3 regions of the Calditerricola yamamurae genome follow, and region 3 is predicted to be linked to each of the others. Evidence: riboswitches for the same ligand, from Rfam matches in the RefSeq annotation. Region 3 holds a riboswitch; each other region holds the start of a gene.
What was found. Region 3 has a riboswitch for S-adenosylmethionine ahead of ACYQ0Z_RS01110 (homocysteine synthase). Riboswitches for the same ligand answer to the same signal wherever they lie in the genome.
Positions count from the first base shown of each region.

Region 1: linked by a shared signal. The riboswitch ahead of metX (homoserine O-acetyltransferase MetX) and the one ahead of ACYQ0Z_RS01110 (homocysteine synthase) in region 3 are both predicted to bind S-adenosylmethionine.
Region 2: linked by a shared signal. The riboswitch ahead of ACYQ0Z_RS02190 (methylenetetrahydrofolate reductase) and the one ahead of ACYQ0Z_RS01110 (homocysteine synthase) in region 3 are both predicted to bind S-adenosylmethionine.

Region 1 is NZ_BAAIFH010000004.1:123,919-128,815, forward strand. Features, by position in the region: gene ACYQ0Z_RS02025 (ISLre2 family transposase) at 1-308, opposite strand, end outside; gene metX (homoserine O-acetyltransferase MetX) at 569-1,690, opposite strand; SAM riboswitch class I at 1,794-1,907, opposite strand; gene ACYQ0Z_RS02035 (DUF1002 domain-containing protein) at 2,023-2,922, opposite strand; gene ACYQ0Z_RS02040 (LutC/YkgG family protein) at 3,067-3,783, opposite strand; gene ACYQ0Z_RS02045 (LutB/LldF family L-lactate oxidation iron-sulfur protein) at 3,764-4,897, opposite strand, start outside.
Region 2 is NZ_BAAIFH010000004.1:166,772-171,668, forward strand. Features, by position in the region: gene ACYQ0Z_RS02190 (methylenetetrahydrofolate reductase) at 63-971, opposite strand; SAM riboswitch class I at 1,106-1,225, opposite strand; gene ACYQ0Z_RS02195 (trans-sulfuration enzyme family protein) at 1,293-2,489, opposite strand; gene rplT (50S ribosomal protein L20) at 2,654-3,013, opposite strand; gene rpmI (50S ribosomal protein L35) at 3,073-3,270, opposite strand; gene infC (translation initiation factor IF-3) at 3,282-3,827, opposite strand; gene ACYQ0Z_RS02215 (MTH1187 family thiamine-binding protein) at 4,109-4,408, shown strand; gene thrS (threonine--tRNA ligase) at 4,482-4,897, opposite strand, start outside.
Region 3 is NZ_BAAIFH010000003.1:199,755-204,651, forward strand. Features, by position in the region: gene ACYQ0Z_RS01100 (DNA internalization-related competence protein ComEC/Rec2) at 1-117, opposite strand, end outside; gene ACYQ0Z_RS01105 (deoxycytidylate deaminase) at 114-596, opposite strand; gene ACYQ0Z_RS01110 (homocysteine synthase) at 971-2,272, opposite strand; SAM riboswitch class I at 2,387-2,512, opposite strand; gene ACYQ0Z_RS01115 (NAD(P)H-dependent flavin oxidoreductase) at 2,600-3,691, opposite strand; gene adhP (alcohol dehydrogenase AdhP) at 3,798-4,811, opposite strand.

The DNA of each region.
Region 1 (4,897 bases), on a different contig from region 3:
AGAAGGTACCGGCCCTGACCGCTTTCCCGGTCCACGTAGTACCGCCGCTCAATACGCACCTCACCAAAGGGCGTCAGGACCGTGCGCTCCTTGCGATGCACGATCTTTAAATGCTTCCGATCCCGGTTTTTCATAAACTGTTGATCCAACTCCGCACAGGCCGCCTGCAAAAGCCGGAGGGTTGCCTGCTGCACCAGCCGGTAGATGCCCTTCTCCAATGCCTCAAAATCCGGGCTTTGCTTCAGGAGGTCAGCCATTTCCTGCACAAGAAGGAGGATTTCTTGCGCGGTTTCGCGAATCCATTCCATGAGACCTCACCGCCTCCTCGACTTCGTGTCGGGGCAAGTTGCCTGGCCAGACAACTTGCGGTGAGGTCTCTTTTCGTTTTTTCCTCACCGTGTTCCTACTGAAACTTTACACGCTCAGGAACCGCGCGCGATCCCTTTTTCGCTTCCCTGCCCCCGTTTCCCCCTGTCGAGGGACGGGCCTGTCCCGTATCGAAGCGGGCGCTTCCGCAGGTTCCGTTGTGCGTCCATCTGCCGACCGGCTGCGCACACGTAAAACGGCCTCACACCACCTGGCGTGAGGCCGTTTCCACCGCATCCGCATGCGCTTCGGCGAGGAACGCGCGCACGTGTGGACCAATCTTGTCAAACTCGACCAGAAACCCGTCGTGGCCATAGGGTGTGGAAATTTCCACCATGCGCGCGTCCTTGCCCATCCGGCGCAGCCGCTCTGCCAGCTCGCGCAAGTGCGCGGGCGGATAGAGGAGATCTTCCGTAATCCCCACGAAAAGCACCGGCGCCGCAATGCGGGAAAGGGCAGCGTCGAGTCCGCCGCGGTCGCGGCCGATGTCGTGGGTGTCCATGGCGCGCAACAGAAGCAAGTACGTGTTGGCGTCAAACCGCCGAACCAGCTTTTCTCCCTGATAGCGCAGGTAGCTCTCCACCTCAAAGAGGACGTCCGGATCGATCGGTGCTTTCCCGTTGCGCACATTGCGCCCAAAGCGCGCATCAAAAAGCGCCGCCGAGCGGTACGTCACCATCCCCACCATGCGGGCAATGGACAGCCCCTTTTCCGGCCCGGGCCCGGGGTAGTAGTCGCCTCCGCGCCAATTGGGATCGGCCAAGATGGCCTGCCGCCCGATGTCGTTGTAGGCAATAGCCGTGGCCGACAGGTATGCCGCCGTGGCCATGGGGATCAGACGACCAACGCGGTCGGGATACATCACGCCCCATTCCAGCACCTGCATGCCGCCCATCGAGCCGCCAACGACAGCCAAGACACGCTCGATGCCCAGGGCGTCGAGCAAGCGGGCCTGCACGCGCACCATGTCGCGAATCGTCACCGGCGGAAACGCCGATCCGTAGGGCTTGCCCGTGGCCGGATTGAGGCTCGACGGCCCCGTCGTCCCGTAGCAACCGCCCAGAACGTTGGACGCGATGACGAAATAGCGATTGGTGTCGATGTACCGCCCGGGGCCAATCAGCCCCTCCCACCACCCGGGGCCGTCCGGGGTGCGGGCGGCGCGCGCATCGCCGGTCAGTGCGTGACAGACGAGCACCACATTGTCCCGCTCGGGGGAAAGGGTTCCCCACGTTTCGTAGGCTACGGTTACCTCGGGCAACACCGCGCCGCATTCCACTTGAAACGAACCGATGGAAAGGGTGTTGCGCGCATGACGGTCCATCCCCGACCTCCTCCCTTCACGACGCCAAGGCTGCGCCCTCAGACAAAGAAACGCCCTCTCCGATAAGAAGAGGGCGCTTGCGGTCAAGCCGTGCGTCGCCTTCCTCTTATCTTCCAGAACCCCTGAGGGGTTCTGCTGGAATTGGCACCTCTCCGGAAACGCGTTCCGGGGTTGCCGGGTTTCATCGGGCCAGTCCCTCCACCGCTCTGGATAAGAGTAGGTGCACTGCCTATACGATTGTGCGGTTGTTGAGAATAATCATACGCCGCGTCGGCGGAAATGTCAACGTTTTTTCCGCGCGCAGAAAAAAAGCGCCCCGCGGCAGACGCGCGTCAGCCGAACAGGCGCACCACGGCATCAAAGAGCGTGACGAGAAAATCGAGAAACGCCCGCAGCACGCTGCGCGTTTCTTCGGAATTGAGGATCTGGTCCAGATTGTCCCGCACCAGCGCGACTTGGTCGCGCACGCTGGACCAGTCGATCGGCAGGTTGGCAATGCGCTGCAGGAGCTGGGTCAGCTGCGCCACGTCCTGATCCGACAGCTGAATGTTGAGGTCGCCGGCGACATTGATGATCAACTGGCGCAGCGCCTCGTTTGAAAGGTCACCGCCCTGTTTGGCCAGCTCCTCCTTCAGCCGGAGCATCAGCTCGGCCGCTTTGTCGGGGTTCCCGATCTTCTCGCCAAGCTGGGCCGTGCGCACCATCTCCTCGTTGGCCACCTGCTTTTGCTCTTCGCTGATAGAGGTGTTGGTCGCCTGCTCAAAGGCCTTGATCACGCCCGTCAAGGCGGCCGTCCCCGATACCGGCATCGGCGCCGTCACGTACACCGAGGCATCCTTTACCCCTGCCGTCAGCAACGCGTTGACGTACATCGACTCGGAGACCCACGTGATGTTGTGCGTCTCCACGTTCACGCCCGAACCTGGCTGTTCCAGGGTAATCTTGGCCGAGGAGATCGCCCGACGCCCAATGGCGCTCTTCGGCAGGACATTGCCCAGGTAGCGGTGTTCCTCGTCGTTGGTCACCTCGACGATGGTCACCGCGTTCGGGTCGACCCCCATCTCCTGGAGCACCGCCTGCCGCTGCGACGGCGTCAGGTCTTTACCCAGCGTCACCACCGTTTCGCCAACCGTTGCATCGGCGAAAACGGGTTGCAACGAGGTGACAAGGAGCGCCAGGATAAACAGACCGATCAGGACCACACGCCAAGCCTTGCCCTTCGGACGTATCACCACAGCGCATCCCTCCTTGCCCGACTCGACAGGGCTTGTTCGCAGGCCTTCTCTTTATACATAATCACACATCTACAGGAAAAGACCAGCTTGTTTACAAAAAGGTTAAACCCTCCCCGTTTCCTCGGGGAGGGTTGCCCTGCACTACCGCGCGCGCGATGAGCCCAACGCCCCGACCACCACGGCGTACACCGCGCCGGGTCCGTGCACGCCGACGGACAAGTCCATCTCGATGTCGGCACTACGGCTCGGACCGGTAACGAGGTTGACGCACGCGGGCAGGTCGCCGCCGCGGGCCCGCCGGCCAATGGCGCGCAGGGCATCGGTCAGCGTGCCGACGATGCGCTCCTCGTCGACCAACACCAACAGAACGGGTGGCAGCAGGCTGACGCTCCGGCCCTGCCCGCCCCGCGCCGGCAGCACCACGCTCCCGGTCTGGGCCACGGCCATCTCCGCCACCACGACGCCCAGCTCGCACGCCTCGGCAAAAACCGTGCCGCCGTCGGGCCAGCGCCGCACGGTGACGCCGGAGGCGCACAGCGCCGCCTCAACCCGTTCCAGCGCCGGATGGGCCGCATCCCACAACACCGCTTGCCGAACCCCATGGCGGCGGACGATGGCGCGCACCGCATCGTCGAGTTCCGACAGGTCGGCCGCGCGCTGCGGGCGCCCCTTCAGGGCTTCCAGGGCCCGGCAAAAAGCCGCGGCGCGCGCCGCCGGTGTGGTGAGCTGCTCCTCCGCCTGCGAGGGAAGCGGTCCAAAATCGGGGCGCATCACCCGCCGCCCCCGCGGCTTGCCCAGCCGCGCAGCCACGCGGTTCAGGAACGCTTCCCGCCGCGCATCACGCACTCCGTTCGCCATCGCGCTCCTCCCCTTTCGTGCGGCCATTGGACCCCTGCGCTTCCCTCCGGCCCTCCGCTTCCCACCAGTCGAGGAAGGACTGGCGCGCCGGAAGCGGCAGGTCACGCTGCGCCGTCCAGCCCTTGAGCGGTCCGACGGCAAGGCGCACCTTGCCCTCCCGGTCGGCCAGCGGGGCCAAAACCCGGCGCGCCCACCGCACCGCTCGCCGGTAGAAGGCCGGGTGGGTGGCCGCCCACCGGTAGAGGCGAAAGGCCCAGCACTCCGCCCACGGGCGCATGCCCCGGGAGGCCTGTTCGGTGCGGTGCTCGATCAGGAGCTCATGGAGCGGGATGCGCACCGGACAGGCCTCGCTGCAGGCGGCGCACAAGCTGGAGGCGTGGGGGAGCTCCTGCCACTCCTCCATCCCGCCGAGGAGCGGTGTCAGCACCTTGCCGATGGGGCCGCAGTAGACACTGCCGTAGGCGTGCCCGCCGATGTGCCGATAGACAGGGCACACGTTGAGGCATGCCCCGCAGCGGATGCAATGGAGCACGTCCTGGTAGGCGGTGCCGAGGATGTCCAGGCGGCCGTTGTCGACAATGACGAGGTGAAACTCCTCGGGCCCGTCGGCATCCCCCGGGCGGCGGGGGCCGGAAACGGCCGTCACATAGCTTGTGATCTTCTGCCCGGTCGCCGCCCGCGGCAGGAGGTGGAGCATCACATCGAGGTCGTCCCACGTCGGCACCAGGCGCTCTGCGCCCATGATGGCGATGTGCACGCGCGGCAGCGTCGTCGTCAGGCGAGCGTTGCCCTCGTTGCTCACCAGCACGACCGTGCCCGTCTCGGCCACCGCGAAATTGCAGCCGGTAATGCCGATGTCGGCCTCGAGAAACGCGCGCCGGAGCCGGCGCCGGGCGAACCGGGTGAGGGACGGGGTGTCGTCGGGAACCGGCTCGCCGGCCACCCGGGAAAACAGCTCGGCGATCTGCCGCCGGTTTTTGTGGATCGACGGGGCGATGATGTGCGACGGGGGCTCGCCGGCCAGCTGGATAATGTATTCCCCGAGATCCGACTCGACCACCTCAACCCCCAATGCCTCGAGGGCGCGGTTGAGGTGCAGTTCCTCGGAGACCAT
Region 2 (4,897 bases), on a different contig from region 3:
TAATTTTGATTTCATCTTAGCGCCTTGTTTTCGGCCTGTCAAGACCGAATTTCTCAGTACGCCTATCGGTTTATCCCGACAATGCGCCGTGGCGCCGGAACGGGCACGCCGAGGATCTCGTGCACCATCGTCACATCGCCGAGGGGGAACAGGTGCACACCGTGGGCAAAACCGCGCAACGCCTCAAACAGCTCGCGCGCCACGGCCACCCCCTCTTCCCGTCCGCCGCGCTCTACCCGCCGCAACACCTCTTCGCGTATGGTGATGCCAGGCACGTTCTCGTTCAGATAACAGGCCATCTTGTAACTTTTCAGCGGCATGAGCCCAAACAGAATGGGTACGTCCAAGTGCTGCGTCGCGTCCAAAAATCGCTCGGCCGTCTCGACATCATAAATCGGCTGGGTCTGGACAAACGCCGCCCCGGCGGCCACTTTCTCCTCGAGCCGCCGCACTTCCCGCGCCAAGTCTTCCGCTCCGGGATTGGCTGCCGCCCCGATAAAAAACTCCGGGGGCGACTCGAGGCGGTTGCCGTTCACGTCGCGTCCCGTGTTCAATGTGGACGCCAGCCGGATCAGCCCCACCGCATCAACGTCGAATACACCGGTGGCCAAGGGATGATCGCCCCGTTCCGGCGCGTCGCCCGTAAGCGTGAGGATATTCCGCACGCCGAGGGCCGCCGCCCCGAGCAACTCGGCCTGCAATCCGAGCACATTGCGGTCCCGGCACGTCAGGTGAAAGATGGCCTCGATCCCCAAATCATCCTGCAAGATGTGGGCCAAGGCAATGGGACTCATGCGCAGGTTGGCCATCGGGCAGTCCGCCACGTTGAGCGCGTCAACCACGTGGCGCAGCAGACTGGCCTTTTCCAGCGTGGGGGTCGGGTCGGACCCTTTTGGCGGCTCCACCTCCGCCGTGACGACAAACTTCCCCAACCGCAGCTTTTCCCGCAAACGGTGAACGTGATACACCATCCCCACGTCGCTCCTTTCCCGCTCCTTATCGGACGCCCGTTTCAAACCGCCAAATCCAAGCACCGCGCGGATGAAAAAAGGCCTTTCTCTGCGCGAGAAAGGCCTTGTCGATACACGGGTATCGGCTCGGCCTTTTCTCATCTCTCGGAAACGCCAGGCGTTTCCGCAGGAGTTGGCACCGCTGCTTGCCCACAGACGGCAAGCCGGTTGCCGAGGTTTCATCGGGCCAGTCCCTCCACCTCTCTGGATAAGAAAAGGTCCGCATTTTCCAAGAATATGCGATTGTTGTTATTCGTACTGTACCGCAAAAAGAACCGGTTGTCAATCGGATGGCATCGTCCGTTCGCCGTTTCCTTCCGCCTCCGCCAATCCCCGCGCCAGCTCCTCGCAAATGTCAGCAGGATCCTCCAGGCCGACGGAAACGCGCACCACGCCTTCGGTCACACCGAGCGCGCGCCGCTTCGCCGGAGGGATGGCGCGATGCGACGTGGAAGCCGGGTGGGCCACCGTGGTCTCCACGCCGGCCAGGGTGGGAACCAGCTTGATCCAGGTCAAGCCGCGGAAAAAGTCCCGCACGTTCGCCCCCTCGCGCAGGCGAAAGGTGACCAGCGCCCCGCCGCGCCCGCCGAGAAGGGTGTGAACGCGATCCTCGTCGTGGGAAAGCCCGGGATAGAAGACATGTGCGACAGCCGGGTGTTCGGAAAGCCAACGCGCCACCCGGGCGGCGTTTTGGCAATGCCGTTCCATGCGCACGGACAGGGTTTTCAGACCCCGTGCGGCCAGCCACGCCTCAAAGGGGCTCAGGTGGCATCCGTATGCGGCGATGATCTCCCGCGCCCGCTTTACGAAGCGCCCTTCGCCGACCACCACCCCCGCCGTCACGTCGCCATGACCGGCGAGGAACTTCGTCGCACTGTGCACAACGAGGTGGGCGCCCCACTCGAGGGGCCGCGCCAGGTACGGCGTAGCAAAGGTGTTGTCCACCACAACAACAGCACCGCGCTTCCGGGCGAGGGCGGCCAGCTCTGGGAGCGGCGGTACGCGGAGGAGCGGGTTGGAGATGGTCTCCAGAAACACGAGGCGTGTGGCCGACGTAAAGGCGCGGGCAAAGGCGTCCACATCCTGCGCCGGTGCGAAGTCGACGCCGATGCCGAGGCGCGCCAGTTCGCGTGTGAACAAGAGGTATGTCCCGCCGTACACCTCTTCCGGGCACAGGATGCGCTCCCCGGGTTTCACAGCGGCCAGCGTCGCGGCCAGGATCGCCGCCATGCCCGACGCTGCCGCCGCCCCGTCCTCGCCGCCTTCCAGCGCAGCTACGCCGCGGGCGAAGTCGTCAGCGTTGGGGTTCCGATACCGCGTGTACAGGTACGGCCGCTCGCCGGTAAAGTACGCCTCCAGCTCCTCGAGATTGGAAAAGACAAAGGCCGACGTTTGGTAAATCGGCGGCGCCTTGGGGGTCTCGCGCTCCAGGCCTTTGGGGCGGAAATGGACGACGCGGGTGTCGAATCGCCAGGTCATCGCTCGGTCCTCCTTCGCTCCGGTTCTGCGCAGGGCTTTTTCTTGAGGATACCATATTCGTTACGGACCCTTACCCACCGACGTGATCCGGTAGCGCCCAACGGGCCAAAAGAAAACAGCGGCACCCTCGGTACGTCGAGGGTGCCGCTTCTGGTTCTCGAGCGTTACGCGTTCAGCTTTTGCTTGGCCAGATTGGCCAGCTCGGCAAAGGCCTTCTGGTCGTTGACGGCCAGCTCGGCCAGCATCTTGCGGTTGATGGCCACGCCGGCCGACTTCAGGCCGTGCATGAACTTGCTGTAGGACAGGCCGTTCATCCGCGCCGCCGCATTGATGCGCGCGATCCACAGCTTGCGGAAGTCGCGCTTGCGCTGACGACGGTCGCGGTAGGCGTACATCAGCGACTTCATCACTTGCTGCTTCGCGGTGCGGTACAGGGCATGCTTCGACCCGAAGTACCCTTTGGCCATCTTCAAGATTTTTTTCCGACGACGGCGCGTATATGGTCCACCTTTTACGCGCGGCATCGTAATCCCTCCTTTACGTTGCGCACATCCCTTGGCGAATCAAAACGTGTACGGAGCGTTTACAGGTAGGCGATCAACTGCTTGATGCGCTTGGCATCGCCCTTGCTGACAATGGCCGAGCCACGCAGGCGACGCTTGCGATTGGCCGGTTTCCATTCATTGAGGTGGCTCTTGTAGGCCCGATAGTGCTTGATTTTCCCCGTAGCCGTCTTTTTAAAGCGCTTCACTGCAGCGCGCCGCGACTTCATTTTGGGCATGGTGATTCCTCCTATCCTTTTGGCGTTTTCGGCGCGAGAATCATGATCATCTGGCGTCCTTCAAGCACAGGCTTGCGCTCGATGACGCCAATATCTTCAACTTCCTTAGCCAGGCGGTCGAGTACCTGCTGCCCCAATTCGGCATGGGTAATCTGCCGCCCGCGGAAGCGAATCGTCAACTTCACCTTGTCCCCGCTTTCCAGAAACTTGCGCACGTTGCGCAATTTGGTCTGCAGGTCATGCTCCTCAATGTTCGGCGTCAGGCGCACTTCCTTGATCTGGACAACCTTTTGCTTCTTGCGGGCCTCCCGCTCCTTTTTGCTTTGCTCGTACTTGAATTTGCCGTAATCCATGATGCGACAAACGGGCGGTTTGGCCTGCGGCGCCACGTTCACCAAATCGAGGCCCATATCCTGCGCGATGCGCAAGGCTTCGCGAAACGGCTTGATGCCCAGCTGTGCGCCGTCCGGCCCAATCAAACGGACTTCCCGTGCGCGGATCTGTTCGTTGACCAAAAATTCCTTGCTAATTGCTTGCCACCTCCAGGAAAAACTCAAATCAAAAATCGGCGGGCGAACGCCACCCGCCGACTCCAGGCAACATCGCGAGGATTCGTACGCGCGAACCTGTCAGCTGCTCCGCCGAGCGCCGATCAGGTGAGAAGCAGCGGGTGCTTCTGCTTGGTTCCCATCCGTTCCTGTTCCGTTATACGTTTACTTCTTCTACACTTTATCACGCTTCCCGACCGGACGTCAAGTTTGATTTCCAACGCCTTCGCCCACACTAACCATAGCCCTGTCCTAGGCAGGAACCAACCGCGGAAGGAGGGAAAGGTTTCATGGCCATCTTGGAAATCAGCGTCACACCGGTGGGTACGGGGAGTTCCAGTTTTAGCGCCCTCGTGACCACGGCCTGCCGCATCATCGAGGAGAAGGGGCTGCCCTACCAAGTCACGCCGACGGCAACGGTGATAGAAGGCCCCCTGGACCAGCTCCTGGCCTGCGTCCAGGACGTGCATCGCGCCTGCCTGCAGAACGGGGCGACGCGTCTGGTGACGCACATTACCATCGACGACCGGCTAGACAAACCCCTGACGATGAGCCAGCAGGTGGAAACGGTGCAGGCGCAGCTGCACTAAGGGCTCCGCCCGCGCGCCGCTGCACCTCGCGTCCCGGTGCGAAAGCCCCATGCGGCACGGCGGCAGCCCGGCTCTAGGCGCCGGGCTGCGCGTCTTTCTTCGACCGTACCTCCTCCACGATGGTCGCAATCACCTCGTCGACCGGCTGCGGACCGAGATCGCCGGCACCACGCTTACGTACCGCGACGGTGCCGTTTTCGACCTCCTTGTTCCCGACCACGAGCATGTAGGGGATCTTCATCAACTGCGCTTCGCGAATCTTGTAGCCGATCTTCTCACTCCGCTCGTCCAGCTCCACGCGAATGCCGGCTTGGGCCAGCTTGTCGCGCACCTGGCGCGCGTAGGGCACCTGGGCGTCAGTAATGGTGAGGATGCGCGCCTGCACCGGCGCCAGCCACACCGGGAAGGCCCCCTTGTAGTACTCGAGAAGGAAGGCAACGAAGCGCTCCATTGTGCCGACGATCCCGCGGTGGATCACCACCGGGCGGT
Region 3 (4,897 bases):
GCCGAGGGCGCAAAGCGTGGCCCAAAAGAGCGCCCACCGCCGATCGGCCAGGGCAAAGGCCAGGGCCGTGCCGCCGCATGTCCCCAGTCCTGCCCACAGGCCCGGCCGCGCCGTCACGCCTGCTCATCCCGCATACGCTCGCGTACGTATTGGCGCAGGCGAATGCCCGCCTCGGCCATGAGGCGCTCCACCTTTTCATGGTCCTTTTCGTATGGCCGTTCGTACACGATCTCCACAATCCCGCTGTTGGCGAGCATCTTGGCGCAATTCCAGCACGGCTCGTCGGTAACGTACACCGTGCCCCCTTCCCGGTCGGCGCGGTCGGTGAAAAGAATCAGGTTCACCTCGGCATGGATCGAGCGGATGCACCGTTCGTGCTCAACGCCGTCTTCCACGTAGCGCTCGATGAGACAGCCGCGGTCATAGCAGTCCGCTACGCCGGCCGGGCTGCCGTTGTACCCCGTGCCCATCAGCTTCTTGTTCTTCACCAGAACCGCCCCCACGTGCCGGCGCGGGCAGGTCGCCCGTTCGGCAACGGTGAAGGCAAGGTCCATGAAATACTCGTCCCAGCTTTTGCGCCGTCGGGTCATCGCCATCCCCCTTTCTGGCGGCATTTTGCAGGAGCTGCGTAACCAAGCCTGTCGTTTCCATTTTAATGTCTCCTTGCTGAGGACGTAAGGGGAAAAAACAAAGCACCTTCCGTGGCAAACGTGCGGTGAGCGTTACACGTTGTGCCCCGCGCTTGACTCACCCGTTTGTTCGACACCCCTTGCGCTCCCTTCAGCCTGCGCGGTGATCCCCAACCGGAAGCGCACAAAAAACGGCCGGCATGTTCCGGCCGCGGTCACATGTGGCCATCGCGCGAGCCCTGAGAAACAGGCACAGAAAGCCCCCTCGGCTGCGTTGGAACCGAGGAGGCTTTTCCAGGCTAAAGGAGCCGGTTTTCCGGCCGCTTCCCTCCACTCCGTTTTCACCGCTGGCTGGCCCGCAGCGCCTGGTCGAGGTCCTCGAGGATGTCGTCGATGTGCTCCAGCCCCACCGACAGCCGCACCAGCTCCGGCGTCACGCCAGTTTGCGCCTGTTCCTCGGGGGTGAGCTGCTGGTGTGTCGTGCTGGCCGGGTGGATCACCAGCGACTTGGCGTCGCCGATGTTGGCCAGGTGGGAGTGGAGCTTGACGCTGTTGATGAATTTCTTCCCCGCCTCCAGGCCTCCGCGAATCCCGAAGGTAACGAGGGCGCCCTGCCCGCGCGGCAGGTACTTCTTGGCCAGCTCGTGATACGGGCTGTCCGGCAAACCGGGGTAGTCGACCCATTCCACATAGGGATGGCCGGCCAAGAACTCCGCCACCTTCCGCGCGTTTTCGCTGTGCCGCTCCATGCGCAGATGGAGTGTCTCCAGGCCCTGCAGCAGGAGGAAGGCGTTGAAGGGCGAAAGGGCCGCCCCCGTGTCGCGCAGGAGCTGGACGCGTGCCTTCAGGATGTAGGCCATGTTTCCGAAGGCCTCGCTCAAGACCATCCCGTGATAGCTGGGATCCGGCTCGGTGAAGGCAGGGAAATTGCCGTTGGTCCAGTCGAACTTGCCGCTGTCGACGATGATCCCGGCGATGGTCGTGCCATGGCCGCCGATGAATTTCGTCGCGGAATGGACGACGATGTCGGCGCCGTGGTCAAAGGGCCGGCACAGGAACGGCGTGGGCACGGTGTTGTCGACGATAAGCGGAATGCCGTGGGCATGGGCTACCTCGGCGATGGCCTCGATATCCAGCACGTCCAGCCTGGGGTTGCCGATCATCTCGGCGAACACCGCCTTGGTGCGGCCGGTGATGGCGCGGCGGACGTTTTCCGGGTCCCGCGCGTCGACGAACTTCACCGTCACGCCGAACTTGGGCAGCGTGTAGTGAAACAAATTGTACGTCCCGCCGTAGAGGCTGGTGGCGGAGACGATCTCGTCTCCCGCCTGGGCGATGTTCAGGATGGCGTAGGTGACCGCCGCCTGCCCCGAGGCTACCGCCAGGGCGCCTACCCCGCCCTCCAGGGCCGCCACGCGCTGCTCCAGCACGTCATTGGTCGGGTTCATGATCCGCGTGTAGATGTTGCCGGACTCCTTCAGGGCAAACAGGTTGGCGGCATGGTCGGTGTCGCGGAAGACGTACGACGTCGTCTGGTAGATCGGCACGGCCCGGGCCCCCGTCGTCGGATCGGGCTGCTGGCCGGCGTGGATGGCCAGGGTTTCCAGACGATGGGCATTGGCAGTTTGCGTCTCGATGCTCATGCGCTCCTTCCTCCTCGTGGTCAAATGTCCCGGGGCGCCGGCGCGCCACAGGCCCCCTATCAAGGGCAACGCCCCTTCTCCATCGAGAAGGGGCGTTTCAACCGCATTACGCCCCTCTCATCTCTCAGAATCCGCGCAGGATTCTGCAGGAATTGGCACCGTTGTGGGAGTCTGCTACCGCTGGATCCCACCGGTTGCCGGGCTTCATCGGGCCAGTCCCTCCGCCTCTCGCGATAAGAGGAGCCTTCTCCTTGCGGATTGAAGAAGGCGAAAGATTATGGATTGACGCAACGTTACGCTCATTATAGGGCGCACGTCCCCCCTTTGTCAACGGAAACCGTGCGCGTTGGGCGCATCGGAACGCCCGCAGAGCGTTTGGGACACCTCCGCAAGCCCCTGGCGCGCCTCGTCCATCAGCTGGTGCACGAGTTCCGCGGCCGGTATCTCGCGGGCCAAACGAAAGCCTTGCCCCGCCCACAGCGCCATGCCCTCCGGGTCGCCGGCCTGCGCCGCCGCCCTTCGGAGGGGCTGGGTGAGATGGTGCAGGTGGGGGTATGCGGCCGGTGCGGCCGCATCATGTTCCCGTATAAAGCGATTGACCAATCCTCGGGCACGCCTGCCGGTAAAGGCGCGCGTCAACGTCGTCGAGGTGAATCGCGGGTCAACGAGGGCCGCTTTGTGAACCGGATGGGCTCCGCTTTCCGGGCACCGGAGAAATGCCGTGCCCATCTGGGCCGCACACGCGCCCGCCGCCAACACCGCCGCCACATCGCGTCCGTTCATAATGCCGCCGGCGGCGAGGAGAGGCAACGGCACCTCCTGCCGTACGAGGCGCAGCAACACGAGGAGCGGATAATCCTCTTCCGCGGACAGCCGGTTGCGGAACGATGCCCGATGTCCCCCGGCTTCCACCCCCTGCACGCACAGCGCATCGGCACCGGCACGATGGGCGGTGATGGCCTCCTGGGGGGTGGTAACCGTCACCACGACACAGGAGCCCCGCTTTTTCAGCGCGTCGATCACGTCAGGTGACGGACAGCCAAAGGTAAAGCTCACCACCGGCACCGGTTCCTTCAGGAGCACCTCAAGTTTGGCCTCCCAGTCGTCCTCATCGGCCACCGGTTCCCCCAGCTCCACACCGCGCCGCCGCGCCTCGCCCTCCAAACGGTTCCGGTACTGCAAAACGGCTTCGAAATCGACATCCTCCCGGCTCGGAACGAAGAGGTTGACTCCAAACGGTTCGTCGGTGAGCGTCCGCACCGTCCGGATTTCTTCCCGCATGGCGTCAGCGGTTTTGTAGCCGGCCGCGAGGAATCCCAGGCCACCAGCCTGCGACACGGCAGCGACAAGCGCAGGGGTGGAGACCCCGCCGGCCATCGGGGCCTGGACGATCGGAAAACGCAGGAGTTCGCGAAACATGTTCTTCCTCCATATCCCTCCATCCCATTTTCAACGTTTAAACGCGGCCGGGATGCCTTCCCCCGACCGCGTTTTTCCACCCGGTTGTCTCTCCCGTTGTTTCCGCTCACTCCAAGGTGAGAACAACGCGACCATGAATCTGCCCCTTTTCCATGCGCGCAAACACATCATTGATCTTTTCCAGTGGCTGGGTCTCGATGTTGACCTTCACCTTTCCTTGGGCGGCGAATTCCAGGGCCTCTTGCAAGTCCTTTCTCGTTCCCACAATCGACCCTTTCACCGTGACCCCGTTGAGAACCGTGTCAAAAATGGGAATCGGCAGTTCGTCATTCGGCAAGCCGACCACAACCAGGGTGCCGCCGCGCTTCAGGGAATGGTACGCCTGCGTGAACGCTTTCTTCGTTACCGCCACGCTGATCGCCGCTTGCACACCGCCGAACCGCGTTTGAATCTCCTGCGCCGGATCGACCTTCGTCCCGTTGAGGGTTGCGTCCGCACCCAGTTTTTTCGCGAGCTCCAGCTTCTCATCGACCAGATCGACGGCGATGACATTGTATCCCATGGCCTTGGCATACTGTACGGCCACGTGGCCCAGACCGCCAATGCCGTAGATGGCAACCCAGTCACCCGGTTTGGCGTTGCAAACTTTCAACGCCTTATACGTTGTTACTCCCGCGCAAAAGATCGGCGCCGCTTCCTCAAACCCCAAATTGTCGGGGATTTTGACGACATAAGATGCGGGAGCCTTGCAATATTCGGCGTAGCATCCGTCCACCGAATAACCGGTGTTCAGCTGGTGCGGACACAACGTTTCCTGTCCGGTTAAACAATACTCGCATTCGCCACACGCGGAATGGAGCCAGGGAATTCCCACCCGATCGCCTACGTTGAGCGAGGTGACCCCCGGGCCAACCGCCTCAACGACACCGACGCCCTCGTGCCCCGGGATCAAGGGAAGCTTTGGTTTTACCGGCCAATCCCCATGCGCGGCATGCAGGTCGGTATGGCACACCCCGCACGCTTTGATTTTCACGAGGATTTCGCCCGGTCCGATCTCGGGAACCGGTACATCCTTGATCTCCAACTTTTCCTTAAATTGGTTTACCACCGCAGCCTTCATGGGCATCCCCTCCCTGTATACGTTTACAATTTTATCAATATACTTCTGACAATTATGTTTATCAGATTGTTAAGACTATTATAGGA